DNA from 3 places in the Pseudomonas sp. AN-B15 genome. Region 2 is predicted to be linked to each of the others. Evidence: predicted binding sites of a transcription regulator. Region 2 holds the regulator's gene; each other region holds the start of a gene.
What was found. Region 2 encodes FliA, which starts transcription of late flagellar genes. Its sites were predicted from a motif close to CTAAAGTTTNNNNNNNNNNNGCCGNTAA; they were not measured.
Positions count from the first base shown of each region.

Region 1: GTQ41_RS09765 (methyl-accepting chemotaxis protein) is a predicted target of FliA. The motif match lies at 1,333-1,360, and genes of this name have one in related genera.
Region 3: GTQ41_RS20185 (methyl-accepting chemotaxis protein) is a predicted target of FliA. The motif match lies at 1,475-1,502, and genes of this name have one in related genera.

Region 1 is NZ_CP049737.1:2,158,816-2,162,091, forward strand. It holds gene GTQ41_RS09760 (Na+/H+ antiporter family protein) at 1-1,242, shown strand, start outside; gene GTQ41_RS09765 (methyl-accepting chemotaxis protein) at 1,405-3,087, shown strand; gene GTQ41_RS09770 (LysR family transcriptional regulator) at 3,204-3,276, opposite strand, start outside.
Region 2 is NZ_CP049737.1:1,762,559-1,765,834, forward strand. It holds gene flhF (flagellar biosynthesis protein FlhF) at 1-409, shown strand, start outside; gene fleN (flagellar synthesis regulator FleN) at 523-1,353, shown strand; gene fliA (RNA polymerase sigma factor FliA) at 1,350-2,090, shown strand; gene GTQ41_RS08120 (chemotaxis response regulator CheY) at 2,258-2,629, shown strand; gene GTQ41_RS08125 (protein phosphatase CheZ) at 2,648-3,276, shown strand, end outside.
Region 3 is NZ_CP049737.1:4,453,797-4,457,072, forward strand. It holds gene GTQ41_RS20185 (methyl-accepting chemotaxis protein) at 1-1,360, opposite strand, end outside; gene GTQ41_RS20190 (transporter) at 1,637-2,659, shown strand; partial or broken gene GTQ41_RS28840 (metal ABC transporter ATP-binding protein) at 2,656-2,784, shown strand; gene GTQ41_RS20195 (inorganic phosphate transporter) at 2,909-3,276, shown strand, end outside.

The DNA.
Region 1 (3,276 bases), 400 kb from region 2:
ATCGTCGGTGCGCTGGTCGGTGGTCTGACCGGTGGTTTGGGCATCGATGCCACGCTCAAGGCGTTCAACAGCGGTCTGGGTGGCGGCGCAACCGTGGCCTTGTCCTACGCATTGCTGGGTGCGTTCGCCGTGGCGATTGCCAAGTCCGGCCTGGCCCATGCGCTGGCCGACAAGGCGCTGGCGATGGTCGATCGGCAACACGCGACCGGGGGCGGCAACGTCAAATGGCTGCTGATCGGCCTGCTCTGGGTGGTGGCGATTGCCTCGCAGAACATTCTGCCGATCCACATTGCGTTCATTCCGTTGCTGGTGCCGCCACTGTTATATGTGTTGACCAAGCTGCAACTCGATCGCCGGTTGATCGCCTGCGTCATGACGTTTGGCCTGATCACTCCGTACATGTTCCTGCCGGTGGGCTTCGGCAACATCTTCCTCAATGAAATCCTGCTGGCCAACGTCGCGCGCAGCGGCGTCGACATCAGTGGCATCAACGTCACCCACGCCATGGGCATTCCGGCGCTGGGCATGCTGTTCGGCCTGGCCATGGCGTTCATCAGCTACCGCAAGAAGCGCGTCTATGATCTGCAGAAAATCGAGCAGGTCGAGCAAGTGGCCGTGCAGTACAACCCGCTGAGCCTGATGATCGCCGGTGTGGCGATTGCGGCGGCGTTCATTGTGCAACTGCTGTTGGACTCGATGATTATCGGGGCGCTGGTCGGTTTCCTGATTTTCTCGGTGTCCGGCATCGTCAAGTGGCGTGAGACCGATGACCTGTTCACCGAAGGCATGAAGATGATGGCGATGATCGGTTTCATCATGATTGCCGCGTCCGGGTTCGCCGAAGTGATGAAGGCCACCGGACAAGTGCAGACCCTGGTCGAATCGTCGGCGTCGTGGATCAATCACAGCAAGGGCATCGGCGCGCTGTTGATGTTGCTGGTGGGGCTGCTGGTGACCATGGGCATCGGTTCGTCGTTCTCCACCGTGCCGATTCTGGCGGCGATTTTCGTGCCGCTGTGCGTGCAACTGGGTTTCAGCCCGCTGGCGATTGTCTGCATCGTCGGCACCGCCGGAGCCCTGGGTGACGCCGGTTCGCCCGCCTCGGACTCGACGCTGGGCCCGACTTCCGGCCTGAACATCGACGGTCAGCATCACCACATCTGGGACACCGTGGTCCCGACCTTCCTGCACTACAACCTGCCGCTGCTGGCGTTCGGCTGGGTGGCGGCGATGGTCCTCTGATTAAAAGCTGAAGATCAAAAGATCGCAGCCTTCGGCAGCTCCTACATCAATATCTGTAGGAGCTGCCGAAGGCTGCGATCTTTTTTTGGGTTCAACTTTTGCTCGCGCGTGCCGTTAACGCCTTTAACCACGCCAATAAAACCAAAAGAGTGAGCCCCCCCAATGCGCTTGAGTCTCAAGGCTAAAGTCCTGTCCCTTGCCGTCCTGCCGGTGCTGCTCTTTGCGCTGGTCATCAGTCTGACCACGCTGTTCATCCTCCAGCAGCAGGCGCACACCGAGGTCGAGCAGACCCGCGAACGCCTGCTCGCCGACGCCAAGGCCACGCTGCAAAGTTACGTCGCCGTGGCGATGACCACGATCAAACCGCTGTACGACGCGGCCGCCCCCGGGGATAACGCGGCGCGGGCGCAGGCGATCAAATTGCTGTCGGGCATCCGCTACGGCAAGGACGGCTACTTCTTCGGCTACGACTCCGAGACCGTACGCCTGTTCAAGGCCAACGACCCGGAAGGTGTGGGCAAAAGCTTCAAGGACAACCGCGACCCCAACGGGGTTTACGTCAATCGCGGCCTGGTGAGCGTAGCCAAGGACGGCACCCACTATCTGCAATACAGCTCGCCACTGCCGGGCAATGCCAACGTGCTGGTGCCGAAACTCGGCTACACCGAATACCTGGCGAAGTGGGACATGGCGGTGGGCACGTCGGTCAACCTCGACGGCATTGAAGCGCAAGTGGCGGTGGTCGAGGCGCAAGTGCAGGAGCGTATGCAAGGCGTGATTCTCAGCATCGTCGGCGTGGCCGTGCTGGTGCTGTTGGTGATCGCCGCAGCGGGCATGCTGTTGGCCAACACCATTTTGCGGCCGCTGAACCTGATGAAAGCCAACCTCGACGACATCGCCGCAGGCGAGGGCGATCTGACCCGCCGGCTGAACATCAGCAGCCAGGATGAACTCGGCGAACTGGCCGGCTCGTTCAACCGCTTCGTCGACAAGATCCACGGCCTGGTGCGACAGATCACCGAGATGACCACGCAACTGACCGGCCTGGTGACCCAAGTATCGGATCAGGCCCAGCGTTCCGATCAGGCGATGGAGCGTCAGCGTCACGAGACCGATCAGGTTGCCACGGCGATCAACGAAATGTCCGCCGCCGCCCAGGACGTCGCCAAAAGCGCGCAGAACGCCGCGGTGGCCGCGCAGCAGACCGACGAGGAGGGCCAGAGCGCCAAGCGCGTGGTGGCTGGCAGCATCAAACAGATTCATGCGCTGGTGGATGACATTCGCAGCAGCGGCGTATCGCTCGACAGCCTGCAGCAAGACGTGTCGTCGATTGTAGGCGTGCTCGGAGTGATCCGCTCGATTGCCGAACAGACCAACCTGCTGGCACTGAACGCGGCAATTGAGGCGGCGCGGGCCGGGGAGGCCGGGCGTGGCTTTGCGGTGGTGGCGGACGAAGTGCGGGCACTGGCCAGCCGCACGCAGATCAGCACCCAGGAAATTCAGGGCATGATCGATCGTTTGCAGGCGGGCACGCAGTCGGCGGTCGAGGCGATGCGCCGCTCCAGCGAGGCGGGCGATGGCACCTCGGCGCAAGCCAATCAGGCTGGCGCGTCGCTGGATGCGATGGCCGAGCTGATTGCGACCATCAATTCGATGAACGCGCAGATCGCCAGTGCGGCGGAGGAGCAGACGGCGGTGGCCGAAGAGATCAACCGCAGCGTGCATCAGATCGCCGTGGCGGTTGACAGCGTGGCGGATGAGACCCAGTTGGGCGCGCAGACTTCGCGCAGTCTGGCGGAGCTGGGGCAGCGGTTGGGCAGACTGGTGGGGCAGTTCCGAATTTAACGTTTTAGCCGAACCGTGTAGGAGCTGCCGGAGGCTGCGATCTTTTGATCTTGCTTTAAAAGATCAAAGTCAAAAGATCGCAGCCTCCGGCAGCTCCTACAGGGGCGGTGTAAGGCTCAGGGTCTGTCCCAGTAGGGGATTTCGCCGAAACATTCGATGAAGAAGTCGATCACCGTACGCACCTTCACC
Region 2 (3,276 bases):
TACCGCCGGCCTGCAGGCCAGCGATCCGGCGCTGCGCATGCAGCTGGAAAGTCTGGCCGGGCGTGGCATCCGTTCAAAAAATTATCTGGTGCTGGCAACCACCAGCCAGAAACAGGTTCTAACCGCCGCTTATCACAGTTACAAGCGTTGCGGGCTTGCCGGCTGCATCCTGACTAAACTGGATGAGACGGCCAGCCTTGGCGAAGTGTTGAGCCTGGCGATCAGTCATGAACTGCCGGTCGCGTACCTGACCGATGGCCCACGGATTCCGGATGATCTGCATCTGCCGCGCCGTCATCAGCTGGTCAGCCGCGCCGTCAGCGTGCAAATGCAGGAAGAACCCAGCGAAGAAGCCATGGCTGACATGTTCGCTGATATCTACCACAGCCCGACCAAGCAGGTTGGCTGAGGTAATGAACAGTTTTTGTACCTACATCGATGGTCTGCCATGCATTGTTCCGGTTGTGAACGCGCAGCCAGTAATGTGGCCTCCGTCTATGCAAGACAAGGTAAAGAAATAACATGGGCAGCATGCATCCCGTACAGGTGATCGCGGTGACCGGCGGCAAAGGTGGCGTCGGCAAGACTAACGTGTCAGTGAACTTGTCTCTGGCGCTGGCAGAGCTTGGCCGTCGGGTCATGCTGCTGGACGCCGACCTGGGGCTGGCGAACGTCGACGTTCTGCTGGGGCTGACCCCCAAACGCACGCTGGCCGATGTCATCGAAGGCCGCTGCGAACTGCGCGACGTGCTGTTGCAGGGCCCCGGCGGGATCCGCATCGTGCCGGCCGCTTCCGGCACCCAAAGCATGGTGCACCTGAGCCCGGCGCAACATGCCGGTCTGATTCAGGCGTTCAGCGACATCGGCGACAATCTCGATGTACTGGTGATCGACACCGCTGCGGGCATTGGTGACTCGGTAGTCAGTTTCGTGCGCGCGGCGCAGGAAGTGTTGCTGGTGGTCTGCGACGAGCCGACCTCGATCACCGACGCCTACGCGCTGATCAAACTGCTCAATCGCGACTACGGCATGAACCGCTTCCGCGTCCTCGCCAACATGGCGCAGAGCCCGCAGGAAGGGCGCAATCTGTTCGCCAAGTTGACCAAGGTCACGGATCGCTTTCTCGACGTCGCCTTACAATACGTCGGCGCGGTGCCGTACGACGAAAGCGTGCGCAAGGCCGTGCAGAAGCAGCGAGCAGTCTATGAAGCCTTTCCGCGTTCCAAGTGCGCGCTGGCGTTCAAGGCGATCGCGCAGAAGGTCGATACCTGGCCGCTGCCTGCCAACCCGCGTGGGCACCTTGAGTTTTTCGTCGAGCGCCTCGTGCAGCAAACGGCAGGGCCAGTGTTATGACCGCCAGCGGTATGAACTACTACAAGAAATCGGCACGTGACGCGCAGTACGAGTTGATCGAGCGTTACGCGCCACTGGTCAAGCGCATTGCCTATCACTTGCTGGCGCGCTTGCCGGCGAGTGTGCAGGTCGAAGACCTGATTCAGGCCGGGATGATCGGCCTGCTCGAAGTCTCGACCAAATATGACGCCAGCAAAGGCGCCAGTTTCGAAACGTACGCGGGCATCCGGATCCGCGGCGCGATGCTCGATGAAGTGCGCAAAGGGGATTGGGCACCTCGCTCGGTTCACCGCAACACCCGTATGGTCAGCGACGCAATTCGCTCAATTGAAGCTAAAACCGGCCGTGATGCTAAAGATCACGAGGTTGCGGCCGAACTCCAATTGAGTCTCGATGATTACTACGGGATTTTGAATGACACCCTGGGCAGCCGGCTGTTCAGTTTCGACGACCTGCTGCAGGACGGCGAACACGAAGGGCTGCACGAGGATGGCGCCAGTGCTCATCTTGAGCCGTCACGCGATCTGGAAGATGAACGCTTCCAGGCTGCGCTGGCGGACGCGATTGCCAATTTGCCGGAGCGTGAGCGACTGGTGTTGGCGCTGTACTACGACGAAGAACTGAACCTCAAGGAAATCGGTGAAGTCCTTGGCGTCAGTGAATCGCGGGTCAGCCAGTTACACAGCCAGTGCGCGGCCCGTTTGCGGGGGCGTTTGGGGGAGTGGCGAGCGCGCTGAAGGCAGTGTGGGGACACTGCGAACGAGGCTGGTGCGGTGATGAACGGCACCGGTCTTGCTCTGTTGTGCTCCAGACAGTCATCGAGTGCTTTGCCGGATTGATTGAAATGGCGCGTCCAGGTGCTGGGCGCGTTTAAGACTGCTTGGAGGTCGAATTGGACAAGAACATGAAAATCCTCATCGTTGATGACTTCTCAACGATGCGGCGGATCATCAAGAACCTGCTGCGTGATCTGGGGTTCACCAACACCGTCGAGGCCGACGATGGCACCACTGCCATTCCGGTGCTCAACAGCGGAAGCATCGACTTTCTGGTAACGGACTGGAACATGCCGGGCATGACCGGTATCGACCTGCTGCGCCACGTGCGTGCCGATGAAAAACTCAAGCACCTGCCCGTGCTGATGGTGACTGCCGAAGCCAAGCGCGAGCAGATCATCGAAGCGGCCCAGGCCGGCGTCAACGGCTACGTGGTCAAACCTTTCACGGCTCAGGCGCTGAAAGAAAAAATCGAGAAGATTTTCGAACGCATCGGCTGATGAACGCGCGGGGGAGCTATGGAGCATAACGAATCTTCACAGGGCGATTTCGAATCGACCCTGAAAAAACACGCGGTCGAACTGGTCGAGAGCCTTGAAAAAGGCAGGTTCGGCGACGCTGTGCAACTGATCCATGAGCTCAATCAGACCCGTGACCGTGGCCTGTATCAGGAAGTGGGCAAGCTCACACGCGAACTGCACAGTGCGATCGTCAACTTCCAGATCGATCCGCACATGCCGCAGGCCGAGGAAGTGTCGCAAATCACCGACGCCACCGAACGCCTGGGCTATGTGGTCAAGCTGACCGAAGCCGCGGCCAACCGCACCATGGATCTGGTGGAAAGCGCGACCCCGGTGGTCAATGGCCTGGCTGAAGAAGCCCAGGCGCTGAGCACCGATTGGGGCCGCTTCATGCGTCGTGAAGTCGGGGCTGAAGAGTTCCGCGAACTGGCGCGCCGGGTCGACGGTTTTCTGTCACGCAGCAGCACGGACAACCGTGCGGTGTCGAGCAACCTGAACGACATCCTGCTGGCTCAGGATTACCAGGACCTCACCGGTCAAGTGATCAAGCGTGTGACCCAGCTGGTCACCGAAGTCGAAAGCAATTTGCTCAAACTCGTCCTCATGGCCAGTCAGGTTGACCGCTT
Region 3 (3,276 bases), 2.7 Mb from region 2:
TTTCGTCGCTGCGCGCCTGACCGCTTTCGATCGCTTGCGCAGCGTCCACGGCACCGGTCTGCACGTTCTGAATGATCTGGTTGATCTCGATGATCGACTCGGCCGTACGCTGCGCAAGGTTGCGCACCTCATCGGCGACCACCGCGAAACCGCGTCCGGCCTCACCGGCCCGCGCCGCTTCAATCGCTGCGTTGAGCGCCAGCAGGTTGGTCTGTTCGGCGATGCCGCGAATCACTTCCAGCACCTTGCCGATGCGCCCGCTGTCGCTTTCCAGGCGACGAATCACTTCAGCGGTGTTGGCGATTTCGCCACGCATCCGGGTGATGCTGTGGATGGTGCCCTGCATGACCTTTTCACCCTGCTGGGCGGACTGGTCGGCATCGTCGGCAGCCCGCGCCGCATCCGCCGCATGCCGGGCGACTTCCTGGGCGGTGGCGGACATTTCGTTCATTGCCGTGGCCACCTGATCGGTGCGGTTGAACTGCTCGTTGGTGCCGCCGGCCATGGTCGTGGCGATCGCATTCAGTTCGCCGCTGGCGCTGTCCAGATCACTGGCACTGCGTTGCAGGTGAGTGAAGGTTTCAGCGAGGAAATCGCGCAGGGTATTGGCGGCAGCCGCAAGGTTGCCCAACTCGTCCTGGCGGGCGTTGGCGACGCGTTCGGCAAGGCGCCCACGGCTCAACTGGGTGACGTAATCGATCAGTTTGCGGATCGGTTCGATCAGGTTGCGGTTGACCAGCCACAGGCTGAGCAAACCGATCAACAGACCGGAACCGAGCATCACCACAATCCCCAGCAGCACGGTGCTGTCGGCATTGGCACTGATCTGCGCCGACTGTTCGGTGCCCTGCTTGCGCAGCTCGGCGACCAGTTCGCTCATCTGATCGCTGGTGGCGCGGTCCACGCCTTTGACCGCACTGTCGCCAGCCGCTGGATCGGCACCGGCCGCGACGTAGGCATCGCGACCCTTCTGGTAGGCGCTGCCGAGTTGGCGGTGCTCTTCACGCAGGCGTTCGATGCGGGACTTCAGCGCCGGCTCCAGGCCTTTCTGGCCGGCCAGTTCACCGAGAATGCTCTGCACATCGCGCTGACGATCTTCGAACTGGCTCCAGTATTTGGCCAGGTCCGCCGGTTGCTTGCCGCGCAGCAAGACGTTTTTCCACTCCTGCACCTGCACCTTGAATTGCAGGTTGGCCTCGTCGATCAATTGTGAGGTGTGCAAGGGGCCGGCGATCAACTGGCTGTAGTTCTGCACGCCATTGGACAGGAAATGAAAGCAGGCCAGTGCGATCAACAGCATCGCCAGCAGGCTGCCGCTCAGCAGGGCGAGAATTTGTGCTCTCAGGGATTTTTGCAGCATCGCGAGATACTCAGGACAGGGATGAGGCACGCCCGATAAGGCGTGGAATTTTGCCGGACATCCGTGTCGGCGAGCCTTGGCTCATGGCCAAGCGCGCGCAACGTAACCCAAGCGTGATCGGCGCACCAGAGCGCTTCTTGAAGGAAATCCGACCGCCGGTAAGGCATTGATCTGGCGTCACTTTATCGTCACACAAGTGTCATATCCGGTTGCGATGATGCGGCTCAGGTGAATCTGAAAACTCCACGCCAGACGCCCTCCTCGCAGCGAGCCTCCATGAACCACAGCCTCGACCTCAGTCATCGCGATCCTGATTTGTTCGGTCTGCTTTACGGCTTCCGTTTTCGTCCTGGTGAGCGTGGCCGCGAAGTCGATTCGGCGACCGCCCTGCGTTGTCTGCAAGACGACAGCGACCGTGATGAATTCCTCTGGCTGCACCTGAACCTGGCGCACGCCGCGTGTGAGCGCTGGATGAAAAGCCATCTGCAATTGCCCGAAGAGTTTTTCGAGGCGCTGCACGAAGGTTCGCGCTCGACGCGCATCGAGCACGTGGACTCGGCGTTGCTGGCGGTGGTCAACGACGTGGTGTTCAACCTCAGCAGCATGGTGTCCTCGGACGTGTCGACGCTGTGGGTCTGTGTGCGCAGCAAACTGATCGTCAGCGCACGCCTGCAACCGCTGCACTCGGTGGACAAACTGCGTTCGTCGGTGAAGGCCGGCGAATGCTTTCGCTCACCGTCGGAACTGCTGGTGCACCTGCTGCGCGATCAGGGCGAAGTGCTGACGCAGATCGTGCGCAAGACCAGCATGAGCGTCGATCAGGTCGAAGACGAATTACTCTCCTCGCGCCTGTCGACCAACCGCGCCGAACTCGGTGCCAACCGTCGGGTGCTGGTGCGCCTGCAACGCCTGTTGGCGCTGGAGCCGGGCTCCTTGCTGCGCTTGCTCAACCGGCCGCCGGCGTGGCTGCAGAAGGAGGACGTCAAGGAGCTGCGCAAGTCCACCGAGGAATTTGCGCTGATCATCAACGACCTCACCGCCCTCGGCGAGCGGATCAAACTGCTGCAAGAAGAAATCGCCGCCAACCTCAACGAACAGAGCAACCGCACGCTGTTCACCCTGACCGTGGTCACGGTGCTGGCGCTGCCGATCAACATCATCGCCGGCTTCTTCGGCATGAACGTCGGCGGCGTGCCGCTGGCGACGGATCCGGAAGGGTTCTGGATTCTGGTGGCGCTGGTGGCGACGTTTACCGTGATTGCCGGGCGCTGGGCGTTTCGCAAGCGTGGGGATTACTGACCACCGAACCTGATGTCCAGCACAGTTCCCCTGTGGGAGCGAGCTTGCTCGCGAAGACGGAATATCAGGCACCATCATTGTTGAATGACACACCGCTTTCGCGAGCAAGCTCGCTCCCACAGGGATCTGCTTCAGCCTTCAGATCAGTGGTGGAGCTAAAAACCCAAACACTGATCTATCGCAGTCTCTCTGTAATATTTAGCAACGATCATGACGAACAAACCTTCCCTCGCTCAGGATTGTCCGCTCATGGCTACTCCCTCCCTGACCGCCGCCCGCCCCACGTCCGCCCACGGCGGCCGGCCGGCACTTGATAAGAAACCCGGTCCGTTCACTTACGTGGTGTTCTTCGCGGTTCTGGCCATGGGCATGTTGTTCACCGCTTACAGCCTGATGCACGACATGCATGAGCTGGGCACCACCGTCACCACCTGGACCCCGTTCCTGTTGCTCGGCGTCGCGTTGCTGATTGCGCTGGGCTTCGAGTTCGTCAACGGTTTCCACGACACTGCCAACGCCGTCGCGACGGTGATCTACACCCATTCGCTGCCGCCGAATGTGGCGGTGGTCTGGTCGGGCTTCTTCAATTTCCTCGGGGTGCTGCTGTCCAGCGGCGC